One region of the Paenibacillus sp. lzh-N1 genome, then DNA from elsewhere that is predicted to be linked to it. Evidence: riboswitches for the same ligand, from Rfam matches in the RefSeq annotation. Region 1 holds a riboswitch; each other region holds the start of a gene.

Region 1 (3,279 bases):
AACCATCCGGTAGATCGTTGTACGGAATGCGGCTATGAAGGGATTATCGGGACAAGCTGTCCTCAATGCGGCACAGATGAGGAACACACGCACTTTCAGCGTTTACGTCGGGTAACCGGATATCTGACAGGAGATTATACCGTTCGTTTTAATGCTGCCAAGCAAGCCGAAGTCCGCGACCGGGTGAAGCATAAGTGAATTTGTGCGGCTATATTCCGGAATCTCTGAATGAAGGATACGGCCTGCGCACCGTTGTATTCATTAGCGGTTGCCGCCATGCCTGTCCCGGCTGTTTTAATCCAACTTCGTGGAATTTCCGCGCAGGGGAGCCATTCACGCCTGAGCGTCAACAGGAGGTTATCCATGATATCATGGATAACCCGCTGTTGGACGGACTGACTCTCTGCGGGGGAGACCCTTTTTTCTCAGCAGCAGAATGCTCGCAATTTGTACGTGACTTCCGCGCGGCTTGTCCCGACCGAACCGTATGGGCCTATACAGGCTTTGTTTACGAGGATCTGCTCATGGATCCGGAACGACAGGAGCTAGCGTTTTTGTGTGACGTGATTGTAGATGGCCGTTTTGTTGAACAGCAAAAGGATCTGACCCTCCCCTTTCGGGGCAGTCGTAATCAACGTCTGGTAGATGTGAGAGCCAGTATTCAGGCAGGTTACACCGTTTCATTGGCTTAAAGGCGATGTTCTACTTAGCAAGATGCTATACAAAAGACAAGTCCCCCACGATGGGTTGGGATTGTCTTTTTTGCATATAACTAACAGATTCCACTCCAGTTTCTATTACTGTTTCTATTGCACATCCTGTGAGTTTCACTTATGATGGTGAACAAGTATACGAGTGCATAATTATTCGTCATACCTTAATCGCATAGCCTGGAAATAGGTGTCTGTTCTATTCAGATCAGACTTAAAAGGGAAGCCGGTGCAAATCCGGGACGGTCCCGCCACTGTAAACGGGGAATGTTCAGCTACTCATACACCCACTGGTCCAAAGACCGGGAAGGGATGCTGAACGTCATGATCCGCAAGTCAGGAGACCTGCCTATTTTAACAACATCGCAGTACCTACGGAAGATAGGGAGGTGTTAAGAGCAGTCGCCGTATTTTTGAATTTTAATCGCGGAGGCATTCTTTCCCCTACTCATTTTTAGCCTTGGGGACAGAATGCCTTTTTTGGTACGTAAAAATAAACTGGCTACCAGTTAGGAGGAAACCTACATGTCCATTAACGAACGATCTGCATTGTCGGGTTTGATTAGCAGTAATCTGGGTTATCCGCGTATTGGTGGGAACCGGGAATGGAAGAAAGCACTGGAGCGCTTCTGGCAGGGTAGTATTGACGAAAGCGAACTGCATAGTGAGATGAAAAGATTGCGTCTGGAGCATCTGAGCAAGCAACGTGACAAAGGGATTGATCGCATTCCTGTCGGAGACTTCTCCTATTACGATCACGTGCTGGATACATCCGTGATGTTTGGTCTCGTCCCCGAACGCTTCAACTATCGTTTTACAGGTCCAGTTCCTCTATCTGTGTATTTCGGGATCGCACGTGGGCAGAAGGGAGCTACTGCCAGTGAAATGACCAAATGGATGAATACCAATTACCACTACATCGTTCCCGAATTGGCGAACGCGGCTCCGGTGCTCACTGAAAACAAACCATTACTAGCTTATCGTGAAGCAAAGCAGGAGCTAGGCATTGAAGGTAAACCGGTTCTCATCGGTCCCTATTCATTTGTTGTTTTATCCAAAGGCTATGATCGTAAGGATCTCGCTTCTATTATACGAACCTTCCAGCCTTTATACGCCCGAGTCTTGTCAGAGCTAGCAGCAGAAGGCGTTCAATGGGTCCAAATCGATGAACCTGTCCTGACCACCTCATTCCCGGCAGAGGATCTGGAGATTATTCAGGAGGTCTATGAAGCTTTGACCCAAGCTGCACCCTCGTTGAACATCATGCTGCAAACCTACTTTGGCAGCCTGGACCATTATGAGCGTCTGACTGAACTTCCGGTACAGGGACTGGGTCTTGATTTTGTATACGATGATGGCGAAAATCTTCAGCATATATGCCAGCATGGCTTCCCTAAAGGGAAAACGCTGGGTGCTGGTGTCATTGACGGACGCAATATCTGGCGCAGCGACCTGAATGCCGTGGCTGCACTGTTGGACCAGTTAGCAGAACAGACCACTGCCGCACAGCTTATCGTACAGCCATCGTGCAGTCTGCTGCATGTGCCGGTCAGTCTGGACGCAGAGCATAAGCTGGACCGAGAACTGGTGCATGCACTAGCCTTTGCCGATGAAAAGCTGGATGAAATCGCAGGCTTGACGGCTGCACTTGGCAAGCACGATCCATCCGCACTTGCCAAGCTTGAGCAAAGTTCGGATGCGGTAGCCCGCTTCAACCGCTCCGCGGCAAGGGTACAGACAGCTGCCGATTTGGCCGACCTGCTGGCAAAAGAGCCACTGTCACGCAGCGTTCCTTTCGCCGAGCGCCGGGTGATTCAGCAAAATAGGCTGAAGTTGCCCCCACTACCTACGACGACCATCGGCAGCTTCCCGCAAACTGCTGAGGTCCGCAAGGCCCGTCTGCACTATCGCAAAGGAGAATGGTCTGCCGAGCAATATCGGACATTCATCCAACAGCAGATCAAGGAATGGATTGATATCCAAGAGGACATTGGCATAGATGTGCTTGTACATGGGGAATTTGAACGGACCGACATGGTTGAATTTTTTGGCGAAAAGCTGAAAGGCTTTGCTTTTACACAAAACGGGTGGGTGCAGTCCTACGGCTCCCGCTGTGTTAAACCGCCGATCATTTACGGAGATGTGTCGTTCGATCAACCTATGACCGTGGAAGAGACGGCATTTGCTCAGTCGTTAACCTCCAAGCCAGTTAAAGGGATGCTTACAGGCCCTGTGACCATTTTGAACTGGTCCTTTGAACGTAATGATATTCCACGCAGGCAAGTAGCTTTGCAGTTAGCTCTGGCATTACGGGCAGAGGTAGAGGCACTCGAACAAGCGGGTATTAGCATGATTCAGGTGGATGAACCCGCAATTCGTGAAGGGCTTCCGCTGAAAAAAGAACAACAGCAGGCCTATCTGGATTGGGCTGTTCAAGCCTTCCTTGTGACCACGGCCACCGCTCAGCCTGCGACCCAAATCCATACACACATGTGCTATTCCGAATTCCAGGATATGATCCAGTCCATTTCAGACATGGATGCCGACGTGATTTCTATTGAAACCTCTC
Region 2 (3,279 bases), 200 kb from region 1:
GTTCGCAGGTACTGTAGTCGCCTATGCGATGGGAATGGTGCACTTTGCTCCCGTAGCGGATGCTTCATGGGTGAGTATTGCGCAGCCGTTTTATTTTGGTAAGCCAGAATTCAGCATTATGGCGGTATGCACGATGATTATCGTCAATATTGTCAGCATGGTCGAGTCTACGGGGGTTTATCTGGCAGTAGGTAAAGCGATTGATCAGAAGGTGGAACAAAAGCAAATCGTCAATGGACTTCGTTCGGAGGGACTTGCGATTATGCTGGGCGGTATATTTAATGCGTTCCCTTACACAGCCTTCTCGCAAAATGTGGGTCTGATCTCGCTAACTCGCGTCAAATCGCGTAACGTTATTTTTGCTGCGGGCGGTATCATGGTCGTTCTCGGTTTGCTGCCTAAGCTGGCTGCCTTGACGACAGTGATTCCTAACGCTGTGCTGGGCGGGGCAATGATCGTCATGTTTGGCTCGGTTGCTGCATCAGGCATGTCTATTTTGTCAGAAGTAGATCTGCGGAAGGAAAGCAATCTGCTGATCGCAGCATGCAGTATTGCTGTAGGCCTAGGCTCAGCTGTTCTGCCGCAAATGTTTGACCAACTGCCTAGCTTTGCCAAAATGCTGCTGCAAAATGGTATTGTATCGGGCTCGATTACGGCAATTGTCTTGAACATCGTTTTGGCAAGAAAACAAGCTGAATCGGTCAAAGGCGTAAATGTCTCGGAGGTTCCACAGAAGGTTTGATGAATAGGAAATAGATAAAAACAGCCGGAAAGAGGACGTAGCCTCTTTTCCGGCTGTTTGGCATGGGGTTACCAAGAGCAGGTTATTTATTAAGCAACATGAAGTTATTGATAACCCCCCTCTTGTATGAAAATGGAGGATTGAGAACCTACTAGAAAAGTTTGCTAGAGTAGTAGGAAGAGGAATGGTATAATCTAAACTATGGATTTTGAATAGTGGTGGATGTTTTCGGACCATGGCGCAGCTTCCCGAAAGGGGGTGAAGCCGATGGTCACACTTGTGTCGTGCTACGATGTGTTGCGTTGGATGGTTACGTTACTAAGCCTGGTGTTTAGTATTCGTAAACTTTATCGCTGGCTGCGTCGGAAATTTCGGAACAAGCGAAAACCCACCGCTTGATTAGGTTAGGCGCCTAACGGTGGGTTTAGCTAAGCATTTAGCGCGCCGTGGTGATCCACAGCCTTTCAAATCCTAGGAGTCTTTGCCGTTGGCGCGGCGAAGGCTCTTTTTAGTATACGGATACGGTGGATATCTCTATACCTAATTTTAGCACGTGAATTGCGTGCATGCAATGAATAGTCACAGCCTTGATTCTCATCGTATCATTCAAATTTAAAATATTACGCTGCATTTGTTGACAAGCCAGTAGCAACAAAATAAGATAATCCTAATTCGTAATAAAAAGGAATAAAGGAAGAAAACAGGTGTGAGCCGGACAACTCTATATACGAGGTTTTGTTGAGACGATGTAGATAGTTGTTGAGCGTGTTCACTTAAAAGGGAAGTTCGGTAGATTCCGACACGGACCCGCCACTGTATACAGGCATCAGCAGGGTACTGCTGGAGCTTTCAGAATAGCCACTGGAACTGTGAGGAACCGGGAAGGCCTGAAAGATAAGCCTGGAGTCAGGAGACCTGCCTGTTTTGACATCACTGTCAGACCCACGGGATGCTGGGGAGGTGGTTAGGCGTGCTGCATACGGAATGTCTGAAACCGATCTGATCCCTTCTATGTTTTTGGAGTTGGCTTTGAGGTGAGTTTTGACATTTTATAATGAAAGCATTTCTGACTGCTGGTCAAGTGGTTGGGAATGCTTTTTTCGCGTTTTGCGTTAGGTTTATACGATATTTTACAAGATAGAGGAGGACATGTGGGATGATAGGCAATCGTAATAGGCGTTCATGGTTCATATGTACAGGATTGCTGCTGCTGATGGCAGTTATGGCTTCGGGATGCGGCACAGCCACGAAGACGGAGGATAGCTCAGGCAAGGGTGAGAATACGCCTGCACAACAGACTCCAGCAGGTAAAAAGCTGGTGATGGCGTATACGTGGAAACCGTCAGGCGTCGATCCGCATGGAGACAATAGCTGGGATGTGATGCGTTCCGGTGCCGGTGAGACACTCATTCGTTTGAATGAAAAGTTGGAGCCTGTGGCTTGGCTAGCCAAGGAATGGAAGCACGACAGTCCTAACGTGTGGACGTTCAGCTTGCAGGATAAGGTCACTTTTCATGATGGAAAGAGTATGGATGCAGCAAGTGTAAAAGCATCTTTGCTGCGCTCTATCGAGAAAAGTCACCTGGCGAAGGATTTACTGGATGTGAAGTCCATTGATGTAAATGGCCCGCTGACGCTGAAAATCACGACAAACCAGCCGAATGCAGCGCTGGCATCCAATCTGGCTGATCCGTCAACAATCGTGCTGGATGTGGCATCCATGAAAGATGAGCAGAGCTACCCTGCAATGACAGGTGCTTTTAAAATCAAAGCCTTTAACAAGGATCAATCCTTGGTCGTAGAGCGTTATGACGGATATTGGGGCGAAAAGGCACGACTGGCTGAAGCAACGATGAAATTCATTACGGACGGTAATTCGCGCCTGATGGCGTTGCAATCCGGTGAGGTGGATGTAGCGACGGATATTCCGGTAGATAACGCAGAGGTATTAAAAAAGAACGACAAGCTACAAGTGCTGTCGGCTCCGTCCTTGCGTACCCATATGATTGTGTACAACATGGAATCGTCTGTGTTCAAGGATGCGACCAACCGTAAGGTGGTAGACAGTCTGATTCCGCGCGCATCCATTGTGAGCGCCGTCATGAGGGGCTACGGTACGGAAGCAAGCAGCCCGTTTCCGAGTATCCTTCCCTTCGGTAAGATTGAGCGCAAAGCATTGAACGGAACGGCAGAGCAGTTGTTGACGAAGGATGGCTGGCAAAAGGATGCCCAAGGCACATGGTCCAAGCAGGGCAAGCCATTCGAGGTTACGCTGCTGACCTTCCCTCAGCGTCCGGAGCTATCCGTCATGGCTGAGGTTATTCAGAGCCAGTTGCTGAATGAGGGAATCCAGGTCAAAATTCGCAAGGTGGAAAATATCGACGAGGCGTTGACCAAAAACGATTGGGATTTTGCTATGTACAGCATGCTCACGGCCCATACAGGGGAACCGCAGTATTTTATGGACATGTTCTACTCCTCTACAAGTGAAGCTAATGTAAGCCGTTATGCTTCCAAACCGCTGGAGAATATTCTTC
Region 3 (3,279 bases), 1.9 Mb from region 1:
GACATGGCTGCCAGAAAAGAAACAATGGCTCCCCCAAAAAATTGCATCACCACACCTGATAAAATGAGGCTTTGGGTCGGAATTTTCCCACCTTCACGCGCCAACGTCAACACCATCCACAGCGTCAGCATGCCGGTTATAAATGCAACTAGCGGAAGCGTCCATATACCCACAAATGAAAATTGAAGCCCCCAATAAATCAGTACTGCTGCTCCGACCGAAGCTCCCGAGGATACCCCAAGGGTATACGGATCAGCCAAGGGATTACGCAACACACCCTGAAATCCGGCTCCCGCCAGCGCCAGCGCTGCTCCAACCAACATTCCCAGTAACACCCGTGGCAATCTGACCTTCAAAATGATCTGCTCTGAGGATGTATTCCAATCCGGTGTAAACGTATCACCTAACCACGGTAGGTGGTTGATCAAAATACCTGTGATCTGGCTGACCGGAAGACTGACCGAGCCGATGCCAAGACAGAGTAGCAGCGTCAGCAGCAGCAAGACAAGACCTGTCCCCCCAAAACCGATCAGTCTACGGTTCATTTGAAAATTTCAGGGTACACGCCCTTAGCCACTTCCTTGAGCCCTTCCGTTACGCGTGGCCCCGGACGACTGATCAAATTATCATCCACGGCAAATACACGATGGTTACGAACAGCCGATATTTGATCCCATCCACTGCGAGCTTTAATGATATCTCCGAGGGTCTGGCCTGTTTTGTCGTCCTTCACACTTTTACTGTACAAAATCACGTCAGGGTTTGCAGCTATAATATTTTCCTCACTGATTTGGTACCACCCCTTCTGCGTAGCACCTACATTTTCACCACCTGCTAATGTAATCAGCTCGTCCATAAACTCGCCTTTACCCACTGTCCAGCCTGGTGAAAACTCGACGTATACCCGCAGCTTCTGCCCTTTGCCGATATTTTTAACTCCTTCTTTCACTTCTGCTACATCTGCTCTCATCTTGTCAGTCACCGCTCTCGCTTCTTTCTGATGATCGGTGATTTTCCCATACAATTCGATGTTAGCTATGACATCTTCAACTGTTTTCGGTTCTGTTTTAAAAATCATAATTCCCATGTCACGCAGCTTAGTCGTAGCCTGTTCACTAAGTGAAATCCCTGCAAAAACAACTTCCGGGTTCGCAGCAATGATCGCCTCTTCGTTCGGTTTCATAATACCGCCCATTTTAGGCTTTTTCGTAGCTGCCTCCGGGTAATCAGAGTAGTCGGATACACCAACAACTTCCTTATCCAGTCCGATAGCGAACAGCGCCTCGGTTTCTGCCGGGGAGACGGAAACGATCTTATCCGGTGCTTTTTTAAATGTAAATTCCTGTCCTGTTGCATCCTTAAGCGTTAGCGGGTAAACCGTTTTGCCCGGAGGCACTTGTGCGGTTACGGTCTGTCCCGGCTGCTGTGAAGAAGCTTGGCCCTCTTTATTTTCTGCATTTTTTCCATTCGCGCCACATGCACTCAGCCCAACTGCCAATATCAGCGCCAATAGACCTGTAGTCCATACCTTTATTTTTTTTCCCGCCATGATTTGCACCCCTTCATACATAAATCGTTAAGAGCGTTACTTGAACTTCATCCGATATTTTCTCGTTCCAGCCTTCTTTTCCTATCAAAAACCCCCGCATCCTCATATCAGGACACAGGGGTCACGTTAGCACAGATCGTGCGCAGGCGGGCAGCTTCTTTCCGCATGGACAGTCACTGCGAACACGTCATCCTTTCCTCGAAGGATTATGGTGACAGGCGGACGGGCAGGTATCCTGACTTATGGAAAATGCATGTCCTGATATTCTTTCATATGCTTGGCGGCACATAAAACAGGGCTAATGAGCATGTTTCCATTTACAGTGGCGGGACCGCGTCGGACTCACACCGACTTCCCTTTTAACAACGCAATAAAGGAAAGCAAGTTCCTCACATGGCGCCGACCTCGTCTGCTGGATATTTGATGTAGTGATAGTCAAGCCGTTCTTTTACTTGATGATTATAGGTTAAAAAGAGTTAGCTTACAACCCAAACAGTCGCTTTATTCGCCTTGTTTAACCTAATGAGAAAGCAATCTTGCTATACAATTGTGCGGTCCTATCAACCTTAACTGAATCCTAAATGCTTCTCCCGGCTTCGGATTCAGACTCCAAAAATCATGGCCAGGCATAAGCATACAAGCCAACTGACGAATTACACCACCATGCGTGACAATCAAAACAGAGGGCGGCGTAGCATTCGACTTCATTGGCTGAACCTCCAAAGCAATGCGCCACGCAAACAAAGAGTCGAGGAATTCACGCAGACGATTCACAAAATGAATCCAAGGCTCTCCTCCAGGTGGGGTGAATTGTTGCGGCTCATCAATCCAAGCGCGATACAACGCCACATCCTTAAGCATGTCATACGTTTTTCCATCCCACTCACCAAAGTGAAGTTCTCGCAGACGTGGTTCCATGATAGGAGGCTTAGCAGAGAGGGAACATTGAGACGTCAATGCTGACTCCGGCAAAATGATCTGCAAGGTCTGGCGACATCGCATCAAGTCGCTGCAATAGATTCGAGCAAAGGAATGTCCCTGCAATTTTTTCTGTAAAGTCTTTAACTCCTGCTCTGCTCCCGACAGCAAACCCAAGTCGGCATGTCCCAGATATCGACGTTCCTTATTCCATAAGGTCGTGCCATGACGAACTAGCACGAGCTCCATGTCCCACTGCAGATCTTCTTTAGCATCATTCGGCTTACTAACCTGTTGTGAGTTCGGACTTGGTGCACTTTCTCGCACTCTTTTTCCTTCTGTATCTTGTTTCAAAATCGTGTCACTCCTCACTGCATCCATCCCAAGGCAAAACACCCTGCAGCTCCCATCAAACACAATCCTACAAACATAGTGGATACGGCGAACATCAGCCGGATCGTATGCCGGATATCCTTCGACTCCAACGGTCGTATCCCTTCGCCCATATATGCCCGAAAGGAGCGTATGCCGTGATACACATTATAGCCACCGAGACGAATCCCTAGGGCACCTGCCACCGCTGATTCGGGAAATCCGCTATTTGGGCTTGGATGCAGACGGGCATCCCGCTTGATTGTCCGCCAGCTTCTTGCAGCATCCAGCCGATACAACCACGACGCTATCACTAGCATAACTGCTGTCATGCGAGCCGGAATGTAGTTAGCTACATCATCCAGCCGTGCCGAGGCCCAGCCTAAATGCAGGTACTTTTCATTTTTGTAGCCAACCATTGAATCGAGCGTGTTTACGGC

The links. Region 1 has a riboswitch for cobalamin ahead of metE (5-methyltetrahydropteroyltriglutamate--homocysteine S-methyltransferase). Riboswitches for the same ligand answer to the same signal wherever they lie in the genome.
Region 2: it holds a riboswitch for cobalamin, as region 1 does, so the genes downstream of both, C0638_RS08575 (ABC transporter substrate-binding protein) here and metE (5-methyltetrahydropteroyltriglutamate--homocysteine S-methyltransferase) in region 1, are expected to answer to the same signal.
Region 3: it holds a riboswitch for cobalamin, as region 1 does, so the genes downstream of both, C0638_RS01035 (ABC transporter substrate-binding protein) here and metE (5-methyltetrahydropteroyltriglutamate--homocysteine S-methyltransferase) in region 1, are expected to answer to the same signal.

What each region holds. Positions count from the first base shown of each region.
Region 1 covers NZ_CP025696.1:2,083,041-2,086,319, reverse strand. The annotation lists gene C0638_RS09445 (anaerobic ribonucleoside triphosphate reductase) at 1-198, shown strand, start outside; gene nrdG (anaerobic ribonucleoside-triphosphate reductase activating protein) at 195-692, shown strand; cobalamin riboswitch at 882-1,077, shown strand; gene metE (5-methyltetrahydropteroyltriglutamate--homocysteine S-methyltransferase) at 1,236-3,279, shown strand, end outside.
Region 2 covers NZ_CP025696.1:1,886,623-1,889,901, forward strand. The annotation lists gene C0638_RS08570 (nucleobase:cation symporter-2 family protein) at 1-742, shown strand, start outside; cobalamin riboswitch at 1,476-1,679, shown strand; gene C0638_RS08575 (ABC transporter substrate-binding protein) at 1,899-3,279, shown strand, end outside.
Region 3 covers NZ_CP025696.1:213,262-216,540, forward strand. The annotation lists gene C0638_RS01030 (FecCD family ABC transporter permease) at 1-545, opposite strand, end outside; gene C0638_RS01035 (ABC transporter substrate-binding protein) at 542-1,549, opposite strand; cobalamin riboswitch at 1,758-1,972, opposite strand; gene C0638_RS01040 (histidine phosphatase family protein) at 2,069-2,821, opposite strand; gene cbiB (adenosylcobinamide-phosphate synthase CbiB) at 2,836-3,279, opposite strand, start outside.